2 regions of the Streptomyces sp. NBC_00273 genome follow, and region 2 is predicted to be linked to the other one. Evidence: riboswitches for the same ligand, from Rfam matches in the RefSeq annotation. Region 2 holds a riboswitch; the other holds the start of a gene.
The links. Region 2 has a riboswitch for glycine ahead of gcvP (aminomethyl-transferring glycine dehydrogenase). Riboswitches for the same ligand answer to the same signal wherever they lie in the genome.

Region 1 (14,791 bases), 4.1 Mb from region 2:
TCGACGCTCATCGACGGTCCTTTCGGTCGGTGCGTGGTCCGTAGCGCTCCCGGGTGCCGTGGCCCCGGGCCGTACGACGGCGTACGCCTGGTTGCGGGTCGCGCGCAGACCCCCGCCGCGTGCGAAGAGGACATCGGTCAGCGGCATCCGGACGTGGTAGGCCGCCACCGAGGACGGCACGTCGAGAATGCTCGGGGTGTCCACGAAGAACGGCAGCTCGGCCGCCATGTAATCGAAACAGACCCGCAACTGCTCGGCCGTGACCGATTCACCTTCCGACAATTTGGATCCGACGAAATGTAGGGCCATTTGCTCGCAGCCCTCGCGGAATTCTTCGTCGGTCTCCAGGAAATGCAGGACGCGTCGGTGTAGTAGTTGGTAGACGGGGTTCGATTGGAATTCGGAAAGGCCCCGTACGCGGATTTTGGGCTGCGGCGGTCCTGATTCCGTCACGCCCTTGAGGATGCGCCGCCGGACCGCCTTGATCTCTTTCGCCGCACGCTTCTCCGCGTGCTCCCGGGTGTGGCCGAAGGCGGCGAACATCCGGTCCACGTGGAGGTCCGCGTAGACGAAGTCGACTTGCGCGAACCGGTTCGTGGCCCATCGGGTCAGGCCGGCGATGCGGTCGGCGCTGAAATAGCTGTTTCCGGGACTCACGCCGATGAGCACGTGGTCGCCGTCTTCCCAGATGTGCCGGCAGGTGCGGGTGAAGGGCAGAACTTCGAATGATGCGTCAGCTGTGATCGTCATCTGATTGATCGCCCTTGTTGCCACTTGTCCCTGGGAGCCCTGCGCTCCTGGTGTGGCGGCAATGCCAGTACGTTATGCCGTGGCCCCGGAGTGTGACAAGTGGAATCTTCGTTTGTTTGGTCGGAATTATCGATTCCGCATTACGGGGCGGTAATTGAAAAGGTTTCTGCCGCACGAACGGGACCCGGGGCGGGGGCGGACCGGGGAGGCCGCTACCCTGAGCCGGTCAACAAGGCATCAAGAAGGAGTGGACCCAGTGGCGGACATCGAGAGCGCACGGACGACGTTCGGCAAGTTCGACGTGAACGGTGACGGCTTCGTCACGGCCGACGAGTTCAAGGCGGCCATGGCGGCCATGGGCGACCCGTTCGTCACCGGCCCCGTCGCGGACGCCGTGATCGCCTCCAAGGACGCGAACGGCGACGGCCTGCTGAGCTTCGACGAGTTCTGGGCCTCCCTGAACAAGTAGTCCCTCCGCTGCCGCCCCGCCCCGGACCGCCGGAGCGGGGCGGCAGCGTGCGTTCGGCGCCGGATCCCCGCCCCCGGGCCCCGCGCGTCAGGCCCCCGGTCCGGACATGTCCTCGACCTCGCCCAGGGCCTCCTGCAGCCAGTGCAGCCAGAACGTCTCCAGGGCGATCCCGCCGTGCAGCACGAGCCGCCGCAGCCGGTCCTCCACGGCGTCCCGCCCCGGCGGGAAGTCCTTCTCCTCGATGGCCTCGTACTGTGCGAGCTGACGTCGGTGCAGCTCCAGATGGCGCCGCAGCTCGGGACCGAGCCCCTGCGGCCCCACGACGCCCGCCGCGCGGATCCGCAGCAGCAGCGGGTCGCGCATCGGCTTGGGGTCCTGGCTCTCGCCCACCCATCGGGCCAGCTCCGCGCCGCCGGCGGGCAGCACCTCGTACTCCTTCTTCTGCCCGCGCACGGGCACCTCGCTCGGCAGCTCCCGGATCAGCCCGGACTCCTCCAGCCGCCCCAGCTCGCGGTAGATCTGTTGGTGCGTCGCCGACCAGAAGTACCCGATCGACTTGTCGAACCGCCGGGTCAGCTCCAGCCCGGACGAGGGCTTCTCCAGCAGGGCGGTGAGGATGGCGTGCGGCAGCGACATGGCGCCATCCTAGGTTTGCGGCGGCGCCGGCCCCGACGCCTCCTCCGTACGGCCGCTTCCGCAGGGCCGTCCCCGGACGGGCGCGGCCCGCTGGCGGTGCCCAGGTGCCGTGGCGAGGCTGGGGGTGTGGCTGCCGCATACGACTACTCGGACCTGACCGCCCTCTACGTGAACTGCACGCTCAAACGCTCGCCCGAGACCAGCAACACCGAGGGCCTGATCGACAGGAGCCGCAGGGTCATGGAAGGGGCCGGCACCCGCACCTCCCTCGTCCGCGCCGTCGACCACGACATCGCGACCGGGGTCTGGCCCGACATGACCGAGCACGGCTGGGAGAGCGACCAGTGGCCGGTCCTCTACAGCCAGATCATGGACGCCGACATCCTCGTCCTGTGCGGCCCCATCTGGCTCGGCGACAACAGCTCCGTGATGAAGCAGGTCATCGAGCGGCTCTACGCCTGCTCCTCGCTGCTGAACGAGCGGGGCCAGTACGCCTACTACGGGCGGGTCGGCGGCGCGCTGATCACCGGCAACGAAGACGGCGTCAAGCACTGTGCCATGAACGTCCTCTACAGCCTCCAGCACCTCGGCTACGCGATTCCGCCGCAGGCCGACGCGGGCTGGATCGGCGAGGCCGGGCCCGGACCCTCCTACCTGGACCCCGGCTCGGGCGGCCCCGAGAACGACTTCACCAACCGCAACACCGCCTTCATGTCCTGGAACCTCATGCACCTGGCCGCCCTGCTCAAGCGCTCGGGCGGCATCCCGCCGTACGGCAACCAGCGCTCGCAGTGGGACGCGGGCTGCCGCTTCGACTTCCCCAACCCCGAGCACCGATGAGTTCTGCGCCCCGGGGCGGTCTCACGGTGGACGACCAGACCGGAGGAAGCCCATGGAGCAACTGCTGAGGGTCCAGAACTTCAGCGTGTCGCGCGACGGATTCGGCGCCGGGGAGCACCAGAGCCTCGCGCGGCCGTTCGGCGACGCGGAGCCGGGCGAACTGTTCGCCTGGGCCGGAGCGACGGCGAGCTGGCCCAACCGCACCGACCCCGGAGGGAGCCGGGGTCTCGACGACTACCTCACCCGGGACTTCGCGCACAACATCGGCGCCGAGATCATGGGCCGCAACAAGTTCGGTCCCCAGCGCGGGCCCTGGGCCGACCACGAGTGGCGCGGCTGGTGGGGTGAGGAGCCCCCGTTCCACACGCCCGTGTTCGTCATGACCCACCACGTGCGCCCTTCGTTCACGCTCTCCGACACCACCTTCCACTTCGTCGACGCCGACCCGGCCACGGTCTTGGACCGGGCGCGGGAAGCCGCGCGGGGCAAGGACGTCCGGCTCGGCGGCGGGGCCACCACCATTCGGGAGTTCCTCGACGCCGACCTCGTCGACACCCTGCACGTGGCGGTCGCGCCGGTGGAGTTCGGGTCCGGGGTCAGGCTCTGGGAGTCGCCCGAGGAGCTGCTCGACCGCTTCCACCTCGATGTCGTGCCCAGCCCGAGCGGTGTCACGCACCACCTGTTCTGGCGCAGGTGACACGGGCCGGCCCGGGGCGTGCGCCCCGGGCCGGCTCGCTCGCGTCCGGTTCAGTGCGCGATGTCCACGACGAACCGCTCCGGCGAGTGCAGGGGGAACGCGCGGTAGTACGGCAGGGTGTCGAAGGCGGCGCCGAAGGTCACGTACCCCTCGTAGTCGCCGGTCAGGGCGATTCCCTTGAGCTTGCTGAGGTTGATCTTCTGCAGCTTGGGCCCGTGGTAGACGCTCTGCCCCGCGTCGTCGTGCGCGGCGGCGGGGTGGAGGCGGATCTCCAGGAAGTACGTCCCGGGCAGCGGCACGGGCTTGCCGGACCCGTCGTAGACGAGGTGCGGGACGGGGGTGACGGTGACCGCGGGGCCGTAGCCCTGGAGGTCGATGACGATGCGGTCGTACGTGGGGTGCCCGGCCCAGCGGGCGTTGACGACGAGCGGGGTCTGGGCCTGGGGGGCGGCGGAGACGGTGGTGGAAGCCGAGGCAGGGGCGGCGAAGGAGAGGCAGGCGGCGAGCAGGGCGCCGGTTGCCAGGGCCACGAACTGCCGGAGACGGGCGTGGATCATGACGTCCCCTCGATTCTCGAGAGACGGGGACTGGTGGCACTGCCTAGGACGCCCCGGGGGACGGCACGGTTGCGGTTGCGCTCGTTTCCCGTTCCCGGGATCCGTGGACGGAAGAGGGGCCCGGCGCACGCGCCGGGCCCCCCTCGTGTCACGCGGTGCGCGTCAGCACTCGATGACGTTGACGGCGAGGCCGCCGCGGGCGGTCTCCTTGTACTTCACCTTCATGTCGGCGCCGGTCTCCTTCATGGTCTTGATGACCTTGTCGAGGGACACCTTGTGGCTGCCGTCGCCGCGCATCGCCATCCGTGCCGCGGTGACGGCCTTGACCGCCGCCATGCCGTTGCGCTCGATGCAGGGGATCTGCACCAGGCCGCCGACCGGGTCGCAGGTCAGGCCGAGGTTGTGCTCCATGCCGATCTCGGCCGCGTTCTCGACCTGCTCCGGGGTGCCGCCGAGGACCTCGGCGAGGGCGCCGGCCGCCATCGAGCAGGCGGAGCCCACCTCGCCCTGGCAGCCGACCTCGGCGCCGGAGATCGAGGCGTTCTCCTTGAAGAGCATGCCGATCGCGCCCGCGGCGAGGAGGAAACGGACCACGCCGTCCTCGTCCGCGCCCGGCACGAAGTTCATGTAGTAGTGCAGCACGGCCGGCAGGACGCCCGCGGCGCCGTTGGTCGGCGCGGTCACGACCCGGCCGCCCGCCGCGTTCTCCTCGTTGACCGCCATCGCGTAGATCGTCGCCCACTCGCTGCGGTGCAGCATCGGGTCGCCCTCGGTGCGCAGCTGGCGCGCCGTGGCGGCGGCCCGGCGCTTGACCCGCAGGCCGCCGGGGAGGATGCCCTCGCGGGACATGCCGCGCGAGACGCAGGACTGCATGACGCGCCAGATCTCCAGGAGGCCCTCGCGGATCTCGTCCTCCGTGCGCCAGGCCTTCTCGTTCTCCAGCATCAGGGAGGAGATCGACAGACCGGTCTCGTTCGCGAGGCGCAGCATCTCGTCGCCGGAGCGGAAGGGGTACTTCAGCACCGTGTCGTCGAGCTTGATCCGGTCCTCGCCGACCGCGTCCTCGTCCACGACGAAGCCGCCGCCGACCGAGTAGTAGGTCTTTTCCAGCAGCGGGGTGCCGGCGCCGTCGTACGCGAAGAGCGTCATGCCGTTCGCGTGGTAGGGCAGGGAGCGGCGGCGGTGCAGGATCAGCTGGTTCGGCTCGTCGAAGGCGATCTCGTGCACGTCGCCTATCTCCGCGCCCAGCAGCCGCAGCCGGCCGCTCTTGCGGATGCGCTCGACCTCGTCGTCGGCGGTCTCGACGTTCACCGTGCGGGGGGAGTGGCCTTCCAGACCGAGCAGCACCGCCTTGGGGGTGCCGTGCCCGTGGCCGGTCGCACCGAGGGATCCGAAGAGCTCGGCCCGGACGGAGGTGGTCTGGGCCAGCACGCCGTCCTTCTTCAGCCGCGTCACGAACATGCGCGCGGCCCGCATCGGGCCGACCGTGTGGGAGGAGGAGGGACCGATACCGATGGAGAAGAGATCGAAGACGGAGATGGCCACGGTGGCGGACTCCCTTGTCTGCTCGTGGGGTGGGAGGGGGCAGGAGAGGAGAAGTGGATTATTCGGATTTTGTCCGGCAGACGAGCTTAACGCGGAGAGGTGAACGTCTCGGCTGTCGGAGGAGGTGGGAAGGATTACGTGGACGGGGCGGCCGGGTGTCGGCCCGTGGTCCCGGGGCCCGGGGCTCGGGTCCACGGGGGATCCACCGGGGCGTGCGCCGGACCGGTCCGGCGTGCGGGCCGCGGCCGCCGCGGGGCGCAGGGTCGGGGCGGGCCCCCACCGCGACCGGGCCGGGCGGTGTCGGTCGGTGTCGGGCGGTGTCGGGTGGTGTCGGCCCCGGTCATGAGAAGGGCCCGGCCTGTGCGGGAACAAGGCCGGGCCCTTCCGTGGCCATGGGCCGGACGCCGGTTAGAGCGTCGGGTACAGCGGGAACTTCGCGGCGAGCGCGGAGACGCGCGCCTTCAGGGCCTCGCTGTCGTACGCGGGCTTCAGCGCCTGCGCGATGATCTCGGCGACCTCGGTGAAGGCCTCGGCGTCGAAACCGCGGGTGGCCAGGGCCGGCGTACCGATCCGCAGACCCGAGGTGACCATCGGCGGCCGCGGGTCGTTCGGGATGGCGTTGCGGTTGACCGTGATGCCGACCTCGTGGAGGCGGTCCTCGGCCTGCTGACCGTCCAGCTCGGAGTTGCGCAGGTCGACCAGGACCAGGTGCACGTCGGTGCCACCGGTGAGGACGTCCACGCCCACGGCCTTGACGTCGTCCTGGACCAGGCGGGCGGCGAGGATCTTCGCACCCTCCAGGGTGCGCTCCTGGCGCTCCTTGAACTCGGGCGAGGCCGCGACCTTGAAGGAGACCGCCTTGGCCGCGATCACGTGCTCCAGCGGACCGCCCTGCTGACCCGGGAAGACCGCGGAGTTGATCTTCTTGGCCAGCTCCTGCGTCGACAGGATGACACCGCCGCGGGGACCGCCGAGGGTCTTGTGCGTGGTGGTGGTGACGACGTGGGCGTGCGGCACCGGGTTCGGGTGCAGACCGGCGGCGACCAGGCCGGCGAAGTGCGCCATGTCGACCATCAGGTACGCGCCGACCTCGTCCGCGATGCGGCGGAAGGCGGCGAAGTCCAGCTGGCGCGGGTAGGCGGACCAGCCGGCGACGATCAGCTGCGGCTTGGACTCCTTGGCGAGGCGCTCGACCTCGGCCATGTCCACCTCGCCGGTCTCGTCGACGTGGTACGGGACCACGTTGTAGAGCTTGCCGGAGAAGTTGATCTTCATGCCGTGGGTCAGGTGACCGCCGTGGGCCAGGTTGAGGCCCATGATCGTGTCGCCCGGCTTCAGCAGCGCGAACATCGCGGCGGCGTTCGCCTGCGCACCGGAGTGCGGCTGGACGTTCGCGGCCTCGGCGCCGAACAGCGCCTTGATGCGGTCGATCGCGATCTGCTCGACGACGTCGACGTGCTCGCAGCCGCCGTAGTAGCGGCGGCCCGGGTAGCCCTCGGCGTACTTGTTGGTCAGGACCGAGCCCTGGGCCTCCATGACGGCGACCGGAGCGAAGTTCTCCGACGCGATCATTTCCAGGGTGGACTGCTGGCGCACGAGCTCGGCGTCGACGGCGGCGGCGACGTCCGGGTCGAGCTCGTGCAGCGGGGTGTTGAGAACAGACATCAGGATCCCCTGGGGTGTCAGTTGTCGGAGTGGGTGAGCGCGGCGTACTCCTCGGCGGAGAGCAGGTCGGCCGGCTCCTCCGCGATGCGCACCTTGAACAGCCAGCCACCCTCGAACGGGGCGGTGTTGACGAGCGCCGGGTCGTCCACGACGTCCTGGTTGGACTCGACGACCTCGCCGGTGACGGGGGAGTACAGGTCGCTGACCGACTTGGTCGACTCCAGCTCGCCACAGGTCTCGCCCGCGGTCACCGTGTCGCCGACCTCGGGGAGCTGGGCGTAGACGACGTCACCGAGCGCGTTGGCCGCGAACTCCGTGATGCCGACCGTCGCGACGCCGTCCTCGGCGGTCGACAGCCACTCGTGCTCCTTGCTGTAACGCAGCTGCTGGGGGTTGCTCATGACCTGATTCTCCTGGATGCGGGGGAGTGGATACGAACTGCGGTCTTGGGTACTGAGACGGCGCCGTACGGGTTCCCGGACGGCGGACGTGGTGCGTGGGGCTACTTCTGCCGCTTGTAGAACGGCAGCGCCACGACCTCGTACGGCTCATGCGTACCGCGAATGTCGACGCCGACGCCGGACGTTCCGGGCGCGGCGTGCGCCGCGTCCACGTACGCCATCGCGATCGGCTTGCCCAGCGTCGGGGACGGGGCGCCGGAGGTGACCTCACCGATGACCTGACCGTCGGCGACGACCGGGAACCCGGCGCGCGGGACGCGGCGGCCCTCGGCGATCAGACCGACCAGCTTGCGCGGCGGGGCGGTGGCGGCGCGCTCGGCGGCGCCCTCCAGCGCGGCGCGGCCGACGAAGTCGCCCTCCTTCTCGAACTTCACGACCCGGCCCAGGCCCGCGTCGAACGGGGTGAGGGCGGTGGTCAGCTCGTGCCCGTACAGCGGCATGCCCGCTTCCAGGCGCAGCGTGTCGCGGCAGGACAGACCGGCCGGGACCAGGCCGACGCCCTCGCCCGCCTTGGTCAGCGCCTGCCACAGCTCCACGGCGTGCTCGGGGGCGACGAACAGCTCGAAGCCGTCCTCGCCCGTGTACCCGGTGCGCGCGATCAGCGCGGGCACGCCCGCGACGGTGCCCGGCAAGCCGGCGTAGTACTTCAGGCCGTCCAGGTCGGCGTCGGTCAGGGAAGCCAGGATGCCGGGGGACTCCGGGCCCTGCACGGCGAGCAGCGCGTACGCGTCGCGGTCGTCGCGGACCTCGGTGTCGAAGCCGGCGGCGCGCTCGGTCAGGGCGTCCAGGACGACCTGGGCGTTGGAGGCGTTGGCGACGACCATGTACTCGGTCTCGCCGAGGCGGTAGACGATCAGGTCGTCGACGATCCCGCCGTCCTCCTGACAGATGTGCGTGTAGCGGGCGCGGCCGACGCCGACGGTGGAGATGTTGCCGACCAGGGCGTAGTCGAGGGCCTTGACGGCCTCCGGGCCGGTCAGCGTGATCTCGCCCATGTGGGACAGGTCGAAGAGACCGGCCTTGGTGCGTACGGCGTTGTGCTCGTCGCGCTCGCTGGCGTACCGCAGCGGCATGTCCCAGCCCGCGAAATCGGTCATGGTCGCACCGAGCGAGCGGTGCAGCGCATCGAGGGCGGTCAGGCGGGGGGCAGTGCTCATGGGTGTGGCTCCCGGGTCCCAGGGCATCGACATGACATGACGAGGACGTTCCTCCCCATCTGTCATCGGAACCTGAGAGGTTCGCCGAGAGTTCCGCCGATCGCCCGATCGCCGGTTCTTCTCATCGACTTGCACCTTGGGTGGAGCTGCGCAGCAGCTCGCTTTTCAGATCTGCCTCATCCACGCGGTACGGGGCCTGAGAGATTCAAGGGAGGTTCTTGCTCCTTCGGCGCCCGCGCACGGCCTTGCGGCGTGCCGGGACTCTCCCGCGCGGATTCAAGCGGCCGGTATGCAGTTGGTCCAGATGGCGCACATCATTGCACGCCATGCCCGAGATCGGGCGGCGGGGTCCGAAAGTTCGTACGGCCCTCCGAAGAGTCGGACCGGAACCAGGGCCGCCGGATTACCGTCTCTTTACACTCAGTGGGCAAGGGTCCTGGTGACCCGATTCGGGGGAGGCGAACACTGTGCGGAGATTCGGAGTGGTGACGACGACAGGAACCGTGGAGGCGGTGCCCGCACAGCGCGGGGCGCGCGAGCGCGAGAGGGCGGCCGGTACCGGCCTCGGCCTCGTACGCGACCTGCGCGGAGCGGCCCTGCGCGCCCCGAGCCCGCTCGGCTTCGCGGCCGGGGACATCGTCGTGGTGTCCGGCCTGCCCGGCGGCGGCAAGAGCACGCTGATCAAGCGGGCGGCCGCCGAGGGCGGGGCCGTGGACTCCCAGGACACCCGTGAGCGCTGGGAGCGCCGCATGCCCGCGCCGCTGCCGTACGCGGTGTACCGGCCGCTGGTGCGCGCCGCGCACTACTGGGGGCTGTGGCGGATCCTGCGCTCCGGAGCCTCCGTGGTCGTCCACGACTGCGGAACGCAGTCCTGGGTGCGCGGACTGCTCGCGGCCGCAGCGCGCCGCCGGGGCCGCGCGCTGCACCTGCTCCTGCTGGACAGCAGTCCCGAGGAGGCCCTCTCCGGGCAGGCCGCGCGCGGCCGCCGGGTCTCCGCCTACGCCTTCGCCCGCCACCGCGGCGCGGTGACCCGGCTGCTGCGCGAGGCCGAAGCGGGCCGCCCGCCCGCGGGCTGCGCCTCGGTGACCCTGCTGGACCGGGCCTCCGCCGCGACGGTGACCCGCATCGCCTTCACCACCTGAGCCCGGCGGCCGCGCCACTGCCGGGCCCCGGCGGCCGCCCCCGGCAACGGTGCGGCACACGGGGCCGGTACCCTGCGGGGCGACACGCGCGGGAAACAAGACAGAGGCAGGGGCAGATGCAGGGCAGCGGCTGGCCGGGGAATGAGCTGGAGCAGGTGCTCGGGGCGGCGCTCGGGCAGCCGGACGCCGGGGGACGGATCCTGGAGGTCCTCGGACGCAGCCGGGTGTGGGTGCCCCTGCCCGGCGGGGGCGGCCCGACGACGGCCGGCCTCGACCTGCCCACCATGGACATCGGCGGAGCGGCGTACGTCCCCGTCTACAGCTCCGAGGCCCAGTTCCTCGCCTGCGTCGGCCCCGGCATGGACTTCGCGGTGGCTCCGGCCATCGAGTTCGCCCGCGGCCTGCCCCCGCAGCTCGGCATAGCCCTCAATCCCGAGGGCGCCGTCGGCGTACCGCTCCCGCCGCCCGCCGTCGCGGAACTCTGCCGCAGCGGCCGGACCGTGCTCGACGGCCCGGCCACCGGCGGCCGGGTCCGGCTCTTCGAGCCGGACTGGCAGGACGATCCGGTGGATTTCCTGGCCGCCGCCACCGAGGAGTTCCGGGCCACCGGGGTGGTCGCCGCCGCGCACCGCTGCCTCGCCAGCATCGAGGGCGGGGAGCCCCAGCTGTTCGTCGGTGTCCGCCTGGTGGGATGGGAACCCGAGATGCAGGGCGCGCCGATGGAGGCTCTCGGACGGGCCCTGACCCGGGTCCCGCCGCCGTGGCCCGTGCAGTTGATCCTGCTGGACGCCGTCCAGGACCCGGTCACGGACTGGATTCGTGAGCGCGTACGCCCCTTCTACCTGCCGTAGGGCCGCTTAAGCTGGTTACATCTCCTGGCCGCACGCGCGACTGCCGGTTCGGAGGACACGCGTGGAGCGACGGGCGGACGAAGAGGGGTTCCGGGTGAGTGCGTCAGGCACGGCCGCGGCCGGGCAGGTCGAGCACATGATGCGCCAGGTGACTCCCGGGCGCTACGAGAGTTACGAGTCACTCCTGCACGCCCTCGCCGAGGGCCGGCTGTGGATGCTGCTCTGGCAGGGGCAGCCGGGCTCCCCGGACGCCCAGTACGGCGGCATGGAGGTCGACAGCCTGGGCTACGCGCCCTGCGTCACCTCCCCCCAGGAGTTGGCCGCCAGCGGCTGGAACCGGGGCTACGAGGTGGTCACCGGGCGGGACATCGCCCGCGCGCTGTACCCCGACCGCTGGGGCCTGTGGCTCAACCCGCACGCCCAGGGCGGCGGCCTCGGCGTGCCCTGGGCCGACCTGCGCCGGATCGCCACCGGCCTGGACCGGATGCCGGCGGGCCCGCTGCGCCTGTCCGAGCCCGCGATCGAGCTCCCGCAGTTCTACGGGCTGCTGACCCAGCACGCGCACCGCACTCCGGCGGTGCGGTCGCTGCGCCGCGCGTGGGTGCAGCCCGCGCTCGGCTCCCCGTACCTCGCGGTGGGGCTCGACCTGTACGACGCCTCCGCGCCCGCGCTGGAATCCGTACGGGAGATGATGCGGCAGTCGGTCGGTGTGGTCCCCGAGGGCGTCCCGGTGTGCACGGTCGCACTGGGGGACGAGCACGACCCCGTCGCCATGTGGCTGCGCGCGCAGACCCGCCCCTTCTACGACCGCGAGGGCCAGGCGCCGGCGTACTGACCCGGCGTACTGACCCGGCGTACTGACCCGGGGTAAGCGTTCCGCGATGTCCGGACATGGGGGCATCCCTCTCGAAGGCCGCACCGATCCCCATCGGTGCGGCCTTCGGCGCATTCGGTGAATCCGCCCAAGATCCATGCCCGAAAGGGTAGTTGGGCGTCATGTCCGTTCCGTGCCGAACGGGCGGTGTTTCACCGCTCAACAGATCCCGGGGTTCGGATAACGGAAGGTGTAGGCGTAGATCACGGTTGCGCATCACATCCCCGGGGGGTCTGGCGGGCGCTCGAGAGGGCGTTGAAGACTCCACCCCACCGAAGGCCGGTCCATCTCGCAAACACCAGCCCTTCACGTGCACTTCCGGCACATTTCGTGCCAATCGCACCACCAGCGACGCCGATTGAACCAAGCCGCCACAGCGGCGGGCATGGGCCGACCGATGTCGGCCGAGAGGGGTCCCACCACGATGACGGCACCACTGCAGGACACCAGCGCGGCCGAGCCCGCAGCCGTGGCCACCTCCGAGGTTCCGCGCAAGGCGATCGAGGGACGGTCGCTCGGCCGTATCGCGTGGACCAGACTCAAGCGCGACAAGGTGGCGATGGCCGGCGGCATGGTCGTGCTGCTGCTGGTGGTCCTGGCCATGCTCTCGCAGCCGATCCAGTGGATGTTCGGGCTGGACCCGGACGCCCTGCACCAGGACCTCATCGACCCCTCCCTGGCCACCCCCATCGGCTCCTTCGGCGGCATCAGCTTGGAGCATCCGCTGGGCGTGGAGCCGAAGTTCGGCCGCGACATCGCCACCCGCATCCTGGAAGGCTCCTGGGTCTCCCTGCTGGTCGCCTTCGGATCGACCGTGGTCTCGGTGTTCATCGGCTCCGTGCTGGGCGTCATCGCCGGGTACTACGGAGGCTGGGCCGACACGGTGATCAGCCGCATGATGGACACCTTCCTCGCCTTCCCGCTGCTGCTCTTCGCGATCTCCATCTCGGCCGCCCTCCAGGGCGGGGCCTTCGGCCTCGAAGGACTGCCGCTGCACATCAGCGTGCTGATCTTCGTGATCGGCTTCTTCAGCTGGCCCTACATCGGACGCATCGTGCGCGGCCAGACCCTCTCGCTGCGCGAGCGGGAGTTCGTCGACGCGGCCCGCAGCCTCGGAGCCCGCGGCCCCTTCATCGTCTTCCGCGAGCTGCTGCCGAACCTGATGGCGCCGATCCTCGTCTACTCCACGCTGCTCATCCCGACCAACATCCTCTTCGAGGCCTCCCTGAGCTTCCTCGGCGTGGGCATCCAGCCGCCGCAGGCCTCATGGGGCGGAATGCTCAGCTCCGCCGTCGCCTACTACAAGGTCGACCCGATGTTCATGGTCGTCCCGGGCATGGCGATCTTCGTCACCGTGCTCGCCTTCAACCTCCTCGGCGACGGTCTGCGCGACGCCCTGGACCCCAAGAGCTCGCGCTGACCCTCCCGCTCCTCGGGCACCCGGCCGAGGTCCGCCAGTACCCACCATCACTCCGAATCAGGGGGCATCACTCCGCCATGAGAAGCAGGTCGAGAACAGCCGCGGTGCTTGCCGCCGCCATCACCGTCGCCCTCACCGCCTCCGCCTGCAATGGTGGTGACAAGACCGGCGGCGACGACAAGTCGGCCGGCGCCAACGCCGCCGTCAAGGCCGTGGTCAACGCCTCGGACAAGAAGGGCGGGACGGTCGTCTACGAGGCGTCCGACACCCCCGACTCCTTCGACCCCGGCAACACGTACTACGGCTTCGTCTTCAACTTCAGCCGCCTGTACGCCCGTCCGCTGACGACCTTCGCGCCCGCCCCGGGCGCCGAGGGCAACAAGGTGGTCCCGGACCTCGCCGAGAGCCTCGGCGTGCCGAGCGACGGCGGCGCCACCTGGACGTACAAGCTGCGCAAGGGCGTCAAGTACAGCGACGGCTCGGTGGTCACCTCCAAGGACGTCAAGTACGCGGTCGAGCGCAGCAACTTCGCGCGTGACGTGCACTCCAACGGCCCGAACTACCTCGCGCAGTACCTCAAGAACAACGAGACCCCGTACGAGGGCCCGTACAAGGACAAGTCCGACACGGGGCTGCAGTCCATCGAGACCCCCGACGACCAGACGATCGTCTTCAAGCTGAAGCAGCCCTTCGCCGAGTTCGACTACCTGCTGGCCAACCCGCAGTCGGCCCCCGTGCCGAAGGCGAAGGACAACGGCGCGGACTATGTGAAGAACATCGTCTCCTCGGGCTCGTACATGTTCGAGAGCTACGAGCACGACAAGCAGGCCGTCCTGGTCCGCAACCCGAACTGGGACGCTTCCACGGACCCGCTGCGCAAGCAGCTCCCGGAGAAGATCGTCGTCAAGCTGAAGGTCAACCAGGAGACGATCGACTCCAACCTGAAGGCCGGCAACACCCACATCGACATCGTCGGTAACGGTGTGGCCCAGCAGACCCAGACCGAGCTGCTGACCTCGAAGGACCCCAACACCGACAACGCCGAGGGTGGTCGCCTGGTCTACATGGCGATGAACACCAAGGTGGCCCCGTTCGACAACGTGGAGTGCCGCAAGGCGGTCCAGTACGCGATCGACAAGGTCTCGGTGCAGACCGCCTTCGGCGGCCCCATCCGCGGCGCGATCGCCAGCACCGTCCTGCCGACCGACATCCCGGGTCACGTGGACTTCAACACCTACAAGACCCCGGACGACAAGGGCGACGAGGCCAAGGCCAAGGCCGCGCTGACCGCCTGCGGTCAGCCGAACGGCTTCGAGACCACCATCACCGCGCGCAACGACCGCGCTGGCGAGGTCGACATGGCCACGGCCATCCAGGCGTCCCTGAAGAAGATCGGGATCACGGTCAAGATCGAGCAGTTCCCGGCCGGCAAGTACTTCAGCGACTACGCGGGCGTCCCGAAGTTCACCGAGGACAACAAGATCGGCCTCATGATGATGCAGTGGGGCGCCGACTGGCCGAGCGGCTTCGGCTTCCTCCAGCAGGTCGTCCACGGTGACTCGATCAGCAAGACGGGCAACACCAACCTGTCGCAGCTGAACGACCCCGAGATCAACAAGATGCTGAACGACAACATCGCCAACACCGACTCCGCCGCCCGCGAGAAGGTCTACGGCGAGATCGACAAGAAGGTCATGGACCAGGCGGTCATCGTGCCCCTGACCTAC
Region 2 (14,791 bases):
GGTGGTCGCTGCTGCGCGCCTCCCGTCGGTCCCGGATGAGGAGGCTGATCCCGCCCACCAGGCCGGTGACCACGGGCACCAGGAACGGCGCGAACGGCACGAGGGAGTCCATAACAGCCACCGGGTGCGCCTCCTCACTGGTGCTGTGGCCGGACAGGCGTGCCGGGCGCCGCGACCCGGTGGACCTCGCCGGTCACAGCACTGGCCTCCAGCGTCGCACCGCTCCCGCGTCCGTCACCGCCCGGAAGGGCCGATCGGGTGGGCCGCCGCCGGTCACGGGGTCGGCAGCCAGCCCACCTTGCCCGCGAGCAGGGCGTACCCGCCGAAGGCCACGATGTCGAGGAGCGCGTGCGCGACGACGAGCGGTGCGACCCTGCCCCACCGCCGGTAGGCGAGGACGAAGACGACGCCCATCACCATGTTGCCGATGAAGCCGCCGATGCCCTGGTAGAGGTGGTAGGACCCGCGCAGCGCGGAGCTGGCCAGCAGCGCGGCCATGGGCGACCAGCCCAGCTGGCCGAGCCGGCGCAGCAGGTAGGCCAGCACGATGATTTCCTCCACCACGGCGTTCTGCAGTGCGGAGAGGATGAGCACGGGGAACTTCCACCACACGTCGGGCAGCGCCTCCGGCACCACCGTGAGGTTGAATCCGGTGGCCCGGGCGCCCAGGTAGAAGGCCAGCCCGGCGCTGCCGATCCCGGCCGCGACCAGGGCGCCCCGGCCGAAGTCCCACCCGGGCCGGGTGCGGTCGAAGCCCAGCACCCGCAGCCCGGGGGCGCCCTCGCGGGTCAGCAGGTGCGCGACCAGCAGTACGGGTACCAGGGCGCTCGCGATGCCGAACAGCTGCCAGGCGAGGTCCAGCCAGGGCCGGCCCGGGGCGTAGGAGCCGTTGAGCGTGGCCGCCTGGTCCTTGAGGCCGCCGGGCTTGGTGAGCGAGCCGATGAAGCTGATCAGTGCCGAGACCCCGCTCGCGCCCAGCGACAGCGCGAGGACGAGCAGCGTCTCGGTGCGCAGCAGGCGCCGCCGCCCGTCCTCGTCCAGTTCCAAGAACACCGGCTCCGGCTCCGTCCGCACGCCCGACTCCGTCCTGCCATCCCGTTGTGACCACCCCATACTGCCTCCTCGGCGGACGGGAAGGATCACTGCGGGGCCATCGGCAAGATCGCCGGACGGTGTCGGACGCACGGCGGGAGCGCGGTGGGCGGGCGCCGGGCGGGCGCCCCAGCCCTGGCCGGGGCAGGGGCCGGGGCCGGGGCAGCCGGTCAGCGCACGACGGGCACCGAGGCGGTCACCTCCTCCGTCAGCCCCACCGGCCAGGTGTGCACCGGGTCGCCCTTGTGCATCAGCTCGCTGTACCTGCGGGTCGTCGCCGCCAGCGCCTCGTCCCGCTCCAGTCCGGCGGCGAGGGCCCGGTGGTAGGTGTCCACCTGCCAGGTCGCCCCGTTCACCCGACGCCGGCAGCGCTCCTCGATGATGCCGAGGTAGTGGTCCCGGTCCGCGGGCTCGATGCCCCAGGCGTCCAGCCCCGCCGCCGCCATGGGCAGCAGCTCGTCCAGGACCAGCCGTACGGCGGGCACGCTCGCCAGCCCCCCGGCCCGGCCGCGGCGCGGCCACCGCAGCCGCGCGTCGATGCCGTACCGGCAGGCCGCGTCGAAGTTCGCCTCCGCCTCGGCGAAGGGCAGCCGGGTCCAGACCGGGCGCGGTTCGTCCGCGAGGGTGCGTACGAGCCCGTAGTAGAAGGCGGCGTTGGCGACGACGTCGGCGACCGTCGGCCCGGCCGGCAGCACCCGGTTCTCCACGCGCAGGTGCGGCACCCCGTCGGCGACCCCGTACACGGGCCGGTTCCACCGGTAGACGGTGCCGTTGTGCAGGACCAGTTCCTGCAGGCCCGGTACCCCGCCCTCGTTGAGCACCCGCAGCGGCTCCTCCTCGTCGCATATGGGCAACAGGGCGGGGAAGTAGCGGACGTTCTCGGTGAAGAGCTCGTACGCCGAGTCCACCCACCGCTCCCCGAACCAGGTGCGGGGCCGCACGCCCTGCGCCTGGAGCTCGGGCGGCCGGGTGTCGGTGGCCTGCGTGAACAGGGGCGGCCGCGACTCCCGCCACAGCTCGCGCCCGAACAGGAAGGGCGAGTTGGCGCCGACGGCTATCTGCGCCGCGGCCACCGCCTGCGCCGCGTTCCACACCGCCGAGAACCGGGCCGGAGTCACTTGCAGGTGCAGTTGTACGGAGGTGCAGGCGGCCTCCGGCACGATCGACCCGGAGGTCCAGATCAGCCGTTCGACGCCGTCGATGTCGAGCGTGAAGTCCTCCCCGCGCATCATCAGGATCTGCTCGTTGAGCAGCGAGTAGCGGTCCACCGCCGAGAGGTTCGCGGTGACCAGGTCGGCGCGGGAGATCGTCGGCAGAATACCGATCATCACCACTCCGGCGTCGATCTCCGCGGCCTTCCGGTGGGCATAGCCCAGCCCGGCGCTGAGTTCCTCGGCGAGCCGGTCGAATACTCGGCCGCCCAGCCGGTGCGGAAGGACGTTCACCTCCAGATTGAACATTCCCAGTTCGGTCTGGAAATCGGGGCTCGCAATCCGCTCCAGCACCTGCGCATTCACCATTCTCGGCAACCCGTCGGCGCCCGCGAGATTCAGCTCGATCTCCAGTCCCATCATGTTCTTCGGGCGATCGAACCTCTTCTCCGCCAGGAGCCGCTCCAGTCCCTCCAGACACTCGTGGAGCTTCCTTCGATACCGCTGCCGATCGGATAGGTCGAATCCGCCCGCCACGACCTTCTCCCCCATCGAAGCGTCCCTCCTCGAGTGGGCCTGGCCCGGTACACCCAGGCGCGCGTTACGGTCGATGATGCCCCGGCAGCGTGATCCATAACGCGCGGGCGGCGTGCGCGACGTGGAGCGCGCGCCGGTTTGGCCGAAGGGCGCTTCGGCACATTCACCTGGCAAGTCGCTTTACGCAAATTCCGCCCCGACTTTGCCTCGTTCAGATAACCGAAGCTTTCCAGCCGAGCCCCCATCCGGTAACCTCCGAGGTCAGCGCGACATGTTCGCGCGCATCCGGCATGAAAGCCATGTCAGCGGGTCCGGTAAGCGCCTTGCCGGCAATAGGCGAGACAGCTAGCCGAAACACTGCGTGAACACATGTCGTATAAACTCCGCAAACGAGGCAGAGAGTTGGCGCGCGGCCATTGCCCCTCGGCCCCCCTCTGGCCCCAGAATGCGAGTCCGCACCTGCCCCCGTTCCACCGGTCTCCCAAGTGAGAGGCGACCCACCATGCCGCTGCATGTCCCTCCGGCTCCCGCGCCCGCCCTGCGCAGCGTCCTCGCGGCACTCGGTTCCCCCACCGCCGTCCACGAGGCGCACACCCCGTCCCTGCGCGCGATCCAGGGGCCGCTGACCGCCGAACTCCCGCTTCCGGTCCACGTCCTCGACCGGCTGGGCATGTCCAACCTCGCGGCCGGCGGCAGGCCGCCGCGCACCCGGCTCACGGCCTGGCGGTTCCTGATCCGCAGCGGGGACCGCTACGTCGCGGCGGCCGACACCCGACTGACTCCCGACGGCTGGGTCTTCTCCCATTTCTTCGAGGGCCCCTACGTCGCGGCCACCGAACGCGCCCTGCGCCAGGCGGAGTCCCTCACCACCGGCTACCAGCCGCGGCTGCTGTCGGTTCCGGAGCTCTACATGCTGACCCTGTGGCTGCACGGGGCGGTGGGCGCGGACGCCGCCGCCGGGCTGCCGGCCGGCGAGGACCTGCTGGTGCCCCTCGCACCGGCCCCGCCCGGCATCGCCGCGTACCGGCCGCATCCGGTCTCCGAGCTGCTGCCCGTACTGACCCGTCGGCTGACCCCGACGCCGGCGGCGGCGCCTCCCTCCTTGGCCGCGCCCGCCGCCTGACCCGAATCACCCATCCGGCCTAGTCCACCCGGGCCACTTGCGAACCATCCGAAATGACAGGGGAGTTGGCCTGAACCGCCCGCACGAGTGATGCGTCATCAATCTGTGAGGACGGCTGCCGGGAAATACCTGCGAAGCGGCTGCCATGGAGGAAGACTGATGACACGCTCCCCGCGGGTGCGGGGATGACCCAGGGGGACGGCCATGAATCACGCATCGAGCCGTAGCACACAGACCACACCGCAGCGAAAGAACGCATCCATGTGCCAGCACCAGCCAGCCTGCCCGTCAGCCGAATCCGCCGACCGGGAGGCCGCGCGCCCGGTGGCCAACCACCCGGAGCAGGGCTGGAGCCTGCTGTGCAACGGCGTCCTGCTCTTCGAGGACACCGGTGAACTGCTGCCGGACGGCCAGATCATCGCCCCGCACCGCCCGCTCGCGGCGGCCTAGGCGAAGTCGTCCGACCGACCGTAGCGAACGACGAAGGGGCCGGCCCGGGAGAGTCTCCCGGACCGGCCCCTTCGTCATGTCGTACGACCGTCATACGGCGGTCGTACGACGAGGTACACCTCAGGCGTCGTACTCGTCCAGCGGCGGGCAGGAGCACACCAGGTTGCGGTCACCGAAGGCACCGTCGATGCGGCGCACCGGCGGCCAGTACTTCTCGGCGGCCGTGACCCCGCCCGGGAAGACGGCCTCGTCCCGGGTGTACGGGTGGTTCCACTCGCCGCCCAGCGCCGCCGCGGTGTGCGGGGAGTTCGCCAGCGGGTTGTCGTCCGCCGGCCACTCGCCGCCCGCGACCCGCTCGATCTCACCGCGGATCGCGATCATCGCGTCGCAGAAGCGGTCGATCTCGGCGAGGTCCTCGGACTCCGTCGGCTCGATCATCAGCGTGCCGGCGACCGGGAAGGACATGGTCGGCGCGTGGAAGCCGTAGTCGATCAGACGCTTGGCGATGTCGTCCACGCTCACGCCCGTGGCCTTCGACAGGGGCCGCAGGTCGATGATGCACTCGTGCGCGACCAGGTTGCCCGGGCCGGTGTAGAGCACCGGGTAGTGCGGCTCCAGGCGCTTGGCGATGTAGTTGGCGCCGAGCACCGCCACCTGGGTGGCGCGCTTGAGGCCCTCGCCGCCCATCAGGCGCACGTACGACCACGAGATCGGCAGGATGCCCGCCGAACCCCACGGAGCGGCCGAGATCGGGCCGACGCCCGTCTCCGGGCCCGCGGTCGGCTGGAGCGGGTGGTTCGGCAGGTACGGGGCCAGGTGCGCCCGGACACCGACCGGGCCGACGCCCGGACCGCCGCCGCCGTGCGGGATGCAGAAGGTCTTGTGCAGGTTCAGGTGCGAGACGTCGCCGCCGAAGTGACCCGGCTTGGCCAGGCCCACCAGGGCGTTCAGGTTGGCACCGTCGACGTAGACCTGGCCGCCGGCCTCGTGCACCTGGGCGCAGATGTCGGCGACGTGCTCCTCGAACACACCGTGCGTCGAGGGGTACGTGATCATCAGCACGGCGAGCTCGTCGCGGTGCTGCTCGATCTTGGCGCGCAGGTCGGCCGTGTCCACCTCGCCGTCATCGGCGGTCTTGACGACGACGACCTTCATGCCGGCCATCACGGCGCTGGCGGCGTTGGTGCCGTGCGCGGAAGACGGGATCAGACAGACGGTGCGCTGCTCGTCGCCGTTCGCCCGGTGGTAGGCGCGGACGGCCAGCAGGCCGGCGAGCTCGCCCTGGGAGCCGGCGTTCGGCTGGATGGAGACCTTGTCGTAGCCGGTCACCTCGCAGAGACGTTCCTCCAGCTCGTTGATGAGCGTGAGGTAGCCCTCGGCCTGCTCGACCGGTGCGAAGGGGTGCAGCTGACCGAACTCGGGCCAGGTCACCGGCTCCATCTCGGTGGTCGCGTTGAGCTTCATGGTGCAGGAGCCCAGCGGGATCATGCCGCGGTCCAGCGCGTAGTCCTTGTCCGAGAGCTTGCGCAGGTAGCGCAGCATCGCGGTCTCGGAGCGGTGCTGGTGGAAGACCGGGTGCGTCAGGTACGCGTCCGAGCGCAGCAGGCCCTCGGGCAGCGTGTCGACCGTGGTCGCGTCCAGCGCCTCGATGTCCGCGGTGACGCCGAAGGCGGCCCAGACGGCCTCGACGTCGGCGCGCAGGGTGGTCTCGTCGCAGGCGACGGAGACGAGGTCGGCGTCCACCTGGAACAGGTTGACCCCGCCCTCGCGGGCGGCGGCGACGACCTCGGCGGCACGGCCCGGCACGCGGGCGGTGATCGTGTCGAAGTACGAGCCGTGCACGATCTCGACCCCGCCGGCCGTCAGACCGGCGGCGAGCAGCGTGGCGTAGCGGTGGGTGCGGCTCGCGATCGTCCGCAGGCCGTCCGGGCCGTGGTAGACGGCGTACATGCCGGCCATGACGGCGAGCAGCACCTGCGCGGTACAGATGTTGCTGGTGGCCTTCTCCCGGCGGATGTGCTGCTCACGGGTCTGCAGCGCCAGGCGGTAGGCCTTGTTGCCGTCCGCGTCCACGGAGACGCCGACGAGGCGGCCGGGCAGGGAGCGGGCGTGCTTGTCCTGGACGGCCATGTAACCGGCGTGCGGTCCGCCGAAGCCCATCGGGACGCCGAAGCGCTGGGTGGTGCCGACGGCGATGTCCGCGCCGAGCGCACCCGGGGAGGTCAGCAGGGTCAGCGCGAGCAGGTCCGCGGCGACGGCGACGATGGCGCCGAGCTCGTGGGCCTGGTCGATGACGGGCTTGATGTCACGGACGGCACCGGAGGCGCCGGGGTACTGGACCAGGACACCGTAGATGCCGCGCTCGGCGACCTCGGCCGGGATGCCGGCGGACAGGTCGGCGACGACGACCTCGATGCCGATCGGCTCGGCGCGGGTCTCGATGACGGCGATCGTCTGCGGCAGCGCGTCGGCGTCCACCAGGAAGACGTTGCCCTTGGACCGGCCCACGCGGCGGGCCAGGGTCATGGCCTCGGCGGCCGCGGTGCCCTCGTCGAGGAGCGAGGCGCCCGAGGTCGGCAGCCCGGTCAGCTCGGCGACGACCGTCTGGAAGTTCAGGAGCGCTTCGAGGCGGCCCTGGGAGATCTCCGGCTGGTAGGGCGTGTACGCCGTGTACCAGGCCGGGTTCTCCATGACGTTGCGGAGGATCACCGGCGGCGTGAAGGTCCCGTAGTAGCCGAGACCGATCATCGGCGAGAGGACCTGGTTGCGGTCGGCGAGCGAGCGCAGCTCGGCCAGCACCTCGGCCTCGGTGCGCGCCTCGGGCAGATCGAGCGCCTCGGCGGTCTTGATCACATCCGGGACCGCGGCAGCGGTCAGTTCGTCCAGGGAGCCGTAGCCCACCTGGGCGAGCATCTTCGCCTGCGCCTCGGCATCCGGGCCGATGTGGCGCTGTTCGAAGGGGATGCCTCGCTCCAACTGGGAGAGCGGAATGCGGTTGGCGGTCATGTACGGAGGCCTCCTGGTCGTATGACCTGCGAGGGGCACCACGGCGCGGGCACCCGGACGGCCTCCCCCTCTGTCATCTGCACCTGAGAGTTTCACCGGAGTCACGGGGGTATCCCGCTGTTCCGGCTTTCACCGTCGGTGAGGAGGGGGACCGGCACTGCACGCCCGGTACCCGCCCTGCTTTCCAGAGTGGCCTCGTCCGTGCGGTACGTATGCCTGAGAGATTCCGGGGAGGATTTGCTCCTTCGGCGCCTCCGTCTCGTTCACTCGGAGGACTCTCCCGCACAGGGTCGACAGCCGTTCACCAGCGTACCAGCGAGGATCTGAACCCTCCCCGAGTGGCCTCCGCTGCGGATATGCACTTCTGTAGTCATTACGGAGCAGTTGCGACCTTTTGGAGGGACCGTGCAGACCGACATCGATCCGCGCAGCCTGATCGGCCGAAAGGCGTTCGACCGCAATGGCACCAAGATCGGCACGATCGACGAGGTCTACCTCGACGATGCCACGGGCGTCCCGGAGTGGGCCGCGGTCCGGACGGGGCTCTTCAGCCGGGACGCCTTCGTCCCGCTGGAGCCGAGCGAGCTGGTGGGCGACGCCCTGCGGGTGCCCTTCGAACGCGCCCTCATCAGGGACGCCCCGGACTTCGGTGTCGGGCGCCACCTCTCCCCCGAACAGGAGCTGCAGCTCTACCACCACTACGGGCTGGACACGACCCTTCCGTCGGACTTCAACCACGACTTCGGCCGCCTGGCGGGTGACGAGAGCTGACGAGAGCTAGGGGGTGCCTAGGTCGTCAGGGCCGTTCCCCCACGAGCGGCAGCGGATCGGACGGCTCCAGCTCGGGGTCGTCCACCCGGAAGGTCCGCACCCGGCCGGGCTCCGATCCGGGCTGCTCGAACCGCACGGTCACCCGCCCGACGCCGCTGCCCTGCACCCATCCGGGCCCGTACACGGCATGCCGTACGTCACCCCCGGCCGTCCAGCGCCGTTCGGGGGCCGGCTCCGGCTCCCCGGGCGGCTCAGCGGCCCCCCGGGCCCCCTCGGCCGCCGTCTCGGTGGCACCGGCAGCCACCGCCTCCCCTGCGGCCCCGCCCGCCGTGTCCGCTCCGTCAGTCATGCCGGTCCCGTCAGTCCCGTCAGTCCCGTCAGCCCCGTCCGGCTCAGCGGCGAGTGACTGCGCGAACAGGTCCTCCTGCGTGTAGTCCGCCAGCCCGCTCACCCCCACGCCCAGCAGCCGCACCCCGCCCGTGGTGTCCACGCCCTCCAGCAGCCGCGCCGCCGCCTCCCGCACCACCGCCGGGTCGTCCGTGGGCCCCCGCAGGGTCTCGGACCGGGTCAGCGTGGAGAAGTCGTACCGCCTCACCTTGAGCACGATCGTGCGCCCCGAGTGCCCCGAGCCCCGCAGCCGCTGTACGCACCGGTCGGCGAGCCGCTGCACCTCGCCGCGGATCCGTACCCGGTCGTGCAGGTCCACGTCGAAGGTGTCCTCGACCGACACCGACTTCGCGTCCCGCTCCGCGACCACCGGCCGGTCGTCCAGCCCGAGCGCCATCCGGTACAGCCCTGCACCGGCGGAGCGGCCGACCATCCGGACCAGCTCGTCCTCCCCGGCCTCCGCCAGCTCCCCCACCGTGGTGATCCCGGCCCGGCGCAGGTGCTCGCCCGTGGCCGGACCCACCCCGGGCAGGGTCCGCACCGACATCGGCGCGAGCAGCTCGCGCTCCGTCCCCGGCTCGATCAGCAGCAGTCCGGCCGGCTTGGCCTCCTCGGACGCCACCTTGGCCAGCATCTTCGACCCGGCCAGCCCCACCGACCCGCTGAGCCCCGTGGCGGCCCGGATGTCGGCCCGCAGCCGCTCCCCCGTCTCCCGCGCGCTGCGCGAGTCGAAGGCCACCCCGCCCGCTTCCAGGTCCACGAAGGCCTCGTCCAGGCTCAGGGGCTCCACCAGGGGCGACAGTTCCCGCAGAATGGCCATCACCACGTCGCTGACCTGCCGGTAGAGGTTGAAGCGGGGGATCAGGTACGCGCCGTTCGGGCAGAGCCGCCGCGCCTGCCCCATCGGCATCGCGGAGTGCACCCCGAAGCGCCTGGCCTCGTACGAGGCCGTGGCGACGACCCCGCGCGGCCCGAGGCCGCCGACGATGACGGCCTTGCCGCGCAGGCTCGGCTTCGACGCCTGCTCCACGGAGGCGTAGAAGGCATCCATGTCCAGATGCAGGATGGTCGGCGCGGCTCTCACAGCCCGATGCTGCCCTACGCCACTGACAATGCCCGGGCTCGGGTCAGACGGCGCGGTTGCGGCGGGCGGCCAGCTCGTCCGTCGGGTTGTGCCGCACCAGGGTCTCGCCGGTGTCCACGCGCTCCCCGTGGAGCTGCGACAGCGCGCTCTCGACGTCGCGCCACACCACGCCCACCGCGATGCCGAAGACGCCCTGCCCGCCCTGGAGCAGGCTCACGACCTGGTCCGGCGAGGTGCACTCGTACACGGTGGCGCCGTCGCTCATCAGAGTCATCCGCTCGAGGTCCGAGAGCTCCCGGTCGTGCAGGTGCTGGACCGCCGTGCGGATGTTCTGCAGCGCCACCCCGGTGTCCAGGAAGCGCTTGACGATCTTGAGGACCACGACGTCGCGGAAGCTGTAGAGCCGCTGCGTCCCCGCCCCGTAGGCGGCCCGCACGCTGGGCTCCACCAGCCCGGTCCGGGACCAGTAGTCGAGCTGCCGGTAGGTGATGCCGGCCGCGGCGCAGGCCGTCGGCCCGCGGTATCCGATCTGCTCGGGCTGCGGGTCTGCGCCCACCGGTCCGACCGGCGTCGACTCCGGCTGGCGGCGCGCGGAACCGACCGCACCGCCGTGCAGCGGGTACGGCCCAGCCTCACTCCGTGCGGGGGTGCCCCCGGTCGTACCGTCGCCCGTGATCCTCACGCCGACCCTCCGTCCTTGACCTGCCCACCTCGAAGGTAGGCAGTCACCAGGGGTGCGTCAACGATCGCCACACTCGGCACGCCGAGTGATAATCACCCTGAGAGTGGTTTCCCGTATCCCTTTACGGGGAAAGGCTAATCGAATGGCCTGAGGATCCCCGAGGACGACGCGGCCGACACCTCACTGCGGGCCGGTGCCGAAGTCCTCCGGTGAGATCTGGTCGAGGAACTCGCGGAACTTCTCCACCTCGTCCTCCTGCTCGTCCGGAATGGCGATTCCGGCGTCGTCCAGCACGCCGTCACTGCCGTAGATCGGCGTCCCCGTCCGCAGGGCGAGGGCTATGGCGTCGGAAGGCCGCGCACTCACCTCTACCCCACTGGCGAAGACGAGCTCCGCGTAGAAGACGCCCTCCCGCAGATCCGTGATCCGGACCTCGGTGAGCTCCTCGCCGATCGCCTCCAGCACGTCCTTGAACAGGTCGTGCGTCAGCGGTCGGGCAGGGGCCATGCCCTGCTGCGCGAAGGCAATGGCGGTCGCCTCCCCTGGACCGATCCAGATGGGGAGGTACCGGTCGCCTCCCACTTCACGCAGGAGCACGATCGGTTGGTTGGAGGGCATTTCCACCCGGACACCCACAACGTCGAGCTCGTTCACACAGTAACCCTAGGACCTGCTCGACAGGTTTGGGTAGTCGGGCCCCCCACCTCAGGACAGTCGGACCCCGAGACCGGTCTGTACGAACGCCTCGTGGAGCCGTACGGAGAGCCCCGCGAGCTCCTTCAGGGTGGCTTCCGCATGAGCCCTCGTCTGCGGATTGCGGTGCCTTCGCAGCGGTGCCACCACCTGCTCCACCAGCCCGACCTCGCGGTCCGCGGCGGCCTTCATCGCGCGCAGGTGCCGCGGCTCCAGCCCGAAACGGCCCAGGTCGGCCACCAGGCGGGCCACCGTGACCGCCTCGGCGTCGAATCCGCCGTCCGCGCCCTCGGCCAGCAGCCCGTACGACTCCCACTCGACCAGCTGCGCCTCGTCCACCCCGGCGGCCGCGAGCAGCTCGGCCCGGCCCACCCGGGCCACGGTGGGCCGCTCCCGCCCCACTTCGCCGTAGACGGCCGCCGGTCCGGCAGGATCGGCGGAGTCCCCGTGCACGGTCGGCGCCGGGATGCGGATCTGCTCCCCGCGGGCGAGCGCGTCGAGCTGCTCGCGGATGACCTTCAGCGGCAGGTAGTGGTCGCGCTGCAGGCGCAGGATCCGGGCGAGCCGCTCCACGTCGTCGGTGCTGAACTTGCGGTATCCCGAAGGTGTGCGCCGGGGTTCGACGAGCCCCTCCGCCTCCAGGAAACGGATCTTCGAGATGGTGACGTCGGGGAACTCGTCACGCAGCGTGGTGAGCACCGTGCCGATGCTCACCAGCCGCCCGGCCGGGCCGGCGGTGCCGGCGGCGCCACTACTCGGGGCACCGCCGGTCGGGGTACGCAGCATGGAACCTTCCCTAAAAGGGTCAGATGCCCCGCAGGCTCGCGTAGAAGACCAGCCGGTACTTGCCGATCTGCACCTCGTCGCCGTTCTGCAGGGCGACGGAGTCGATCGGTTCACGGTTGACGTACGTGCCGTTGAGGCTGCCGACATCGGCGACGGTGAAGCCGCCCTCCTGGCTCCTGCGGAACTCGACATGGCGCCGGGAGACGGTGACGTCGTCCAGGAAGATGTCGCTCTGCGGGTGGCGGCCGGCCGTGGTCAGCTCACCGTCCAGCAGGAAACGGCTCCCGGAGTTGGGACCGCGCCGCACGATGAGCAGAGCGGAACCGGGGGGCAGTGCTTCCACCGCGGCCTGCGCCTCGGGGGACAGCGAGGAGGACGACACGTGCGGTTGTCCGGACACCTCGGCCTCGTAGGCCTCGAGGCCCGAGATCGAGATCGTGGACGTGGTCTCCGAGGCACGCTCCGGCGTCAGACCCGCCCGCAGCGGCGCACCGCAGTTCGAGCAGAACCGACTGGCCGCATCGCTGCGGTGTCCGCACCTGCTGCAAATCTGCTCGGCCGACATGGACGGCTCCTCGCGCCGCGGATGCCCCGCGGATGCATTGGTGGCATACGGGTCGGGGGCAAACCCTCCACCCGCACTTGAGGTTGATGGTTCACCGAAACCTATGCGCCCGGTACCAGCAGGGTCAACAGCCGACGCGCCGGGGGCACCCGAAACGTCCCCCGCGCCGGCGACCTCGTCACGGAAGAGCGGCCGGTCGCCCTGCCCTTCCGCCTCACCGTGACCGGCGCGGTGCCGTGCCGCGCCGTCTTCCTCACGGTTCTTCTTGCCGAACAACTTCTCAAACAACTTCACGGGCGATTCCCCTTGACTGAAACAGACCCGCCCGTGGGGCAGGACGAACTCCGAATGCAGACACCTGCCGACCCGGACATTCTGACAACGTCCGTAACCACCAGACAGTTTCCACCACGCACCGCGACTTCGGTGCGCCGACCCCCCGCAGGCATCCGCCCGCGTGGGCCGCTCGACCCTTCACTCCGATTCATCACGATGACGACCGAGCGTAGTCAGGCTGCTTCGCAGCCCGCAAGGCATCCACAACGATCTTCGCCGACCGTGTGACGGCGACGGTGGCCTGCTCCTTCTCCAGCGTCTGGACGACACCGCCGGGGATGTTCAACGCGGGCTCCAGATCCTGGGGCTTGCCGATCACCTTGAACTCATAGGGTTGTGTGATCTTCTTACCGTCGATGGCGACTCCGCCGTTCTCGTCCGAGAAGTACGAGCCCGCCACGATGCGCACCCCGTTGATCTGGATCGCCTCGGCCCCGGCCGCCCGCAGCTCCTGGAGCGTGTCCAGCAGCTGGTCCGACTGCACCTGACCCGTGGGATCCGTGATCTTCAGCGTGATGCCCGGCCCCTGGGCCGCCACCGTACCGGCCAGGATGCCGAGTTGGCGTTCCTTCTCAACCGTCTGCTTGCGGGCCTCCTCGGCCTGGTTGGAGCTGCTCTCCAGCTCCTTGCGCTGGTCCTCCAGCCGCTGCTTCTCGTCCTCTAGTCGCTTGGTCCGCCCGTCGAGCTCGTCGAGGATCCGCACGAGGTCCTCCTGGCGGGCCCCGCGCAGCGCGCTGGAGTCGCTGTTGGACCGGACCTGGATCGCCAGACCCAGTCCCAGGACGAACAGCAGCAGCGCGACGATCAGTTGGGCCCGGCTCACCCGCGGCGGCCACAGCCCGGCCGCGAGCCGCTGCCGTCCGGTCTCCTCGGGTTGCGCCGGTACTTCCTTGGACGACTCCGAAGGCTCCGGTGGTTCCGGTGACTGCGGGGGCGCCGGAGCCTTCGGGGGCTCCGGTGACTGCGGGGGCGCCGGCGCCTTCGGGGGCTCCGGTGACTGCGACGGCTCCGGGGGCTCCGAGGACTGCGGCGGCCGTACGGACTCCGGAGGCTTCGGGGGCTCCGGGGTCTCGGGCGCCTTCGGGGGCTCAGGCGGCCGGCCCGCGCCCCCCTGCTCCTCGGGGCTGTCGTTCGTACTCATCGGCCTCACGCCCGGAACACGTGCCGGCGGATGGCCGCGGCGTTGGAGAAGATGCGGATGCCGAGGACCACGACCACACCCGTGGACAGCTGCGAGCCGACCCCGAGCTTGTCGCCGAGGAAGACGATCAGCGCGGCCACGACCACGTTCGACAGGAACGACACCACGAAGACCTTGTCCACGAAGATGCCGTCCAGCATCGCGCGGAGGCCGCCGAACACCGCGTCCAGCGCCGCCACCACGGCGATCGGCAGATATGGCTCCACCACGGCCGGCACTTCGGGCCGGACCAGAAGTCCGGCCACCACTCCGGCCAAGAGGCCCAGTACCGCGATCACGATGCACCCTTCTGCTGCTCTGCCGGTGTAGCTGTACGTACGGTCAGGCTCGACGCGGCCGGCAGCCGCAGGTCGTCCGCCGGGGACAGGGAGTAACGGATCCCGTAGCTCTCCTGCAACACGTGCAGGTACTGTCCGTCCGCCGAGTCCTGGAAGGCCGTGCCGAGCCGTTTCTTGTCCCCCACCGCCAGCACTTCGTACGGCGGCACCAGCGGCCTGTTGTCGACCAGTATCGCGTCACCCGCGGCTCTGATCGCCGACAGTTCCGTCAGCCGCTGCCCGTTGATGGAGATGGCTTCCGCCCCGGACTGCCAGAGCCCGTTGACGATCTTCTGCATGTCACGGTCGCGGAGCCGGCCGGTGTCCGAGAAACCGGAGCTCTCGCGCGGCTTGCCACCGCCGCCCGACGAAGCGCCCTTCGCGTCGTCCACCACCAGCTTGATCCCCGGCCCGTGGACCTCCGTGGCACCCGCCAGCAGGGCCACGAGCTCGCCCTGGCCCCCGCCCGGCTGCTTCAGCGCCGCACGCTGGCGGCCCGCGACATCGGTCCTGAGGCGGTCGATGTCACGCTCCAGGCCGTGCGCGCGGTCGTCCGCCCGCTCCACCCGGTCGATCAGTTCCTGACGCTCCTTGGCCAGCACCGGCGCGG

Region 1: linked by a shared signal. The riboswitch ahead of gcvT (glycine cleavage system aminomethyltransferase GcvT) and the one ahead of gcvP (aminomethyl-transferring glycine dehydrogenase) in region 2 are both predicted to bind glycine.

The regions. Positions count from the first base shown of each region.
Region 1 is NZ_CP108067.1:3,659,822-3,674,612, reverse strand. Features, by position in the region: gene OG386_RS15415 (tRNA-dependent cyclodipeptide synthase) at 1-774, opposite strand, end outside; gene OG386_RS15420 (cytochrome P450) at 1-11, opposite strand, end outside; gene OG386_RS15410 (EF-hand domain-containing protein) at 1,007-1,219, shown strand; gene OG386_RS15405 (PadR family transcriptional regulator) at 1,307-1,855, opposite strand; gene OG386_RS15400 (flavodoxin family protein) at 1,982-2,695, shown strand; gene OG386_RS15395 (dihydrofolate reductase family protein) at 2,748-3,392, shown strand; gene OG386_RS15390 (AMIN-like domain-containing (lipo)protein) at 3,443-3,949, opposite strand; gene OG386_RS15385 (L-serine ammonia-lyase) at 4,112-5,494, opposite strand; gene glyA (serine hydroxymethyltransferase) at 5,903-7,159, opposite strand; gene gcvH (glycine cleavage system protein GcvH) at 7,177-7,560, opposite strand; gene gcvT (glycine cleavage system aminomethyltransferase GcvT) at 7,662-8,777, opposite strand; glycine riboswitch at 8,953-9,056, opposite strand; gene OG386_RS15365 (AAA family ATPase) at 9,263-9,919, shown strand; gene OG386_RS15360 (enhanced serine sensitivity protein SseB) at 10,036-10,770, shown strand; gene OG386_RS15355 (enhanced serine sensitivity protein SseB C-terminal domain-containing protein) at 10,865-11,605, shown strand; gene OG386_RS15350 (ABC transporter permease) at 12,069-13,064, shown strand; gene OG386_RS15345 (ABC transporter substrate-binding protein) at 13,142-14,791, shown strand, end outside.
Region 2 is NZ_CP108067.1:7,770,421-7,785,211, reverse strand. Features, by position in the region: gene OG386_RS34865 (hypothetical protein) at 1-121, opposite strand, end outside; gene OG386_RS34860 (CPBP family intramembrane glutamic endopeptidase) at 274-1,113, opposite strand; gene OG386_RS34855 (glutamate-cysteine ligase family protein) at 1,263-2,795, opposite strand; gene OG386_RS34850 (hypothetical protein) at 3,283-3,903, shown strand; gene OG386_RS34845 (DUF5999 family protein) at 4,165-4,353, shown strand; gene gcvP (aminomethyl-transferring glycine dehydrogenase) at 4,474-7,359, opposite strand; glycine riboswitch at 7,554-7,652, opposite strand; gene OG386_RS34835 (PRC-barrel domain-containing protein) at 7,765-8,130, shown strand; gene OG386_RS34830 (DNA polymerase IV) at 8,156-9,601, opposite strand; gene OG386_RS34825 (MerR family transcriptional regulator) at 9,645-10,283, opposite strand; gene OG386_RS34820 (bifunctional nuclease family protein) at 10,464-10,937, opposite strand; gene ftsR (transcriptional regulator FtsR) at 10,989-11,762, opposite strand; gene OG386_RS34810 (FHA domain-containing protein) at 11,782-12,729, opposite strand; gene OG386_RS34805 (DUF881 domain-containing protein) at 12,815-13,804, opposite strand; gene OG386_RS34800 (small basic family protein) at 13,810-14,142, opposite strand; gene OG386_RS34795 (DUF881 domain-containing protein) at 14,139-14,791, opposite strand, start outside.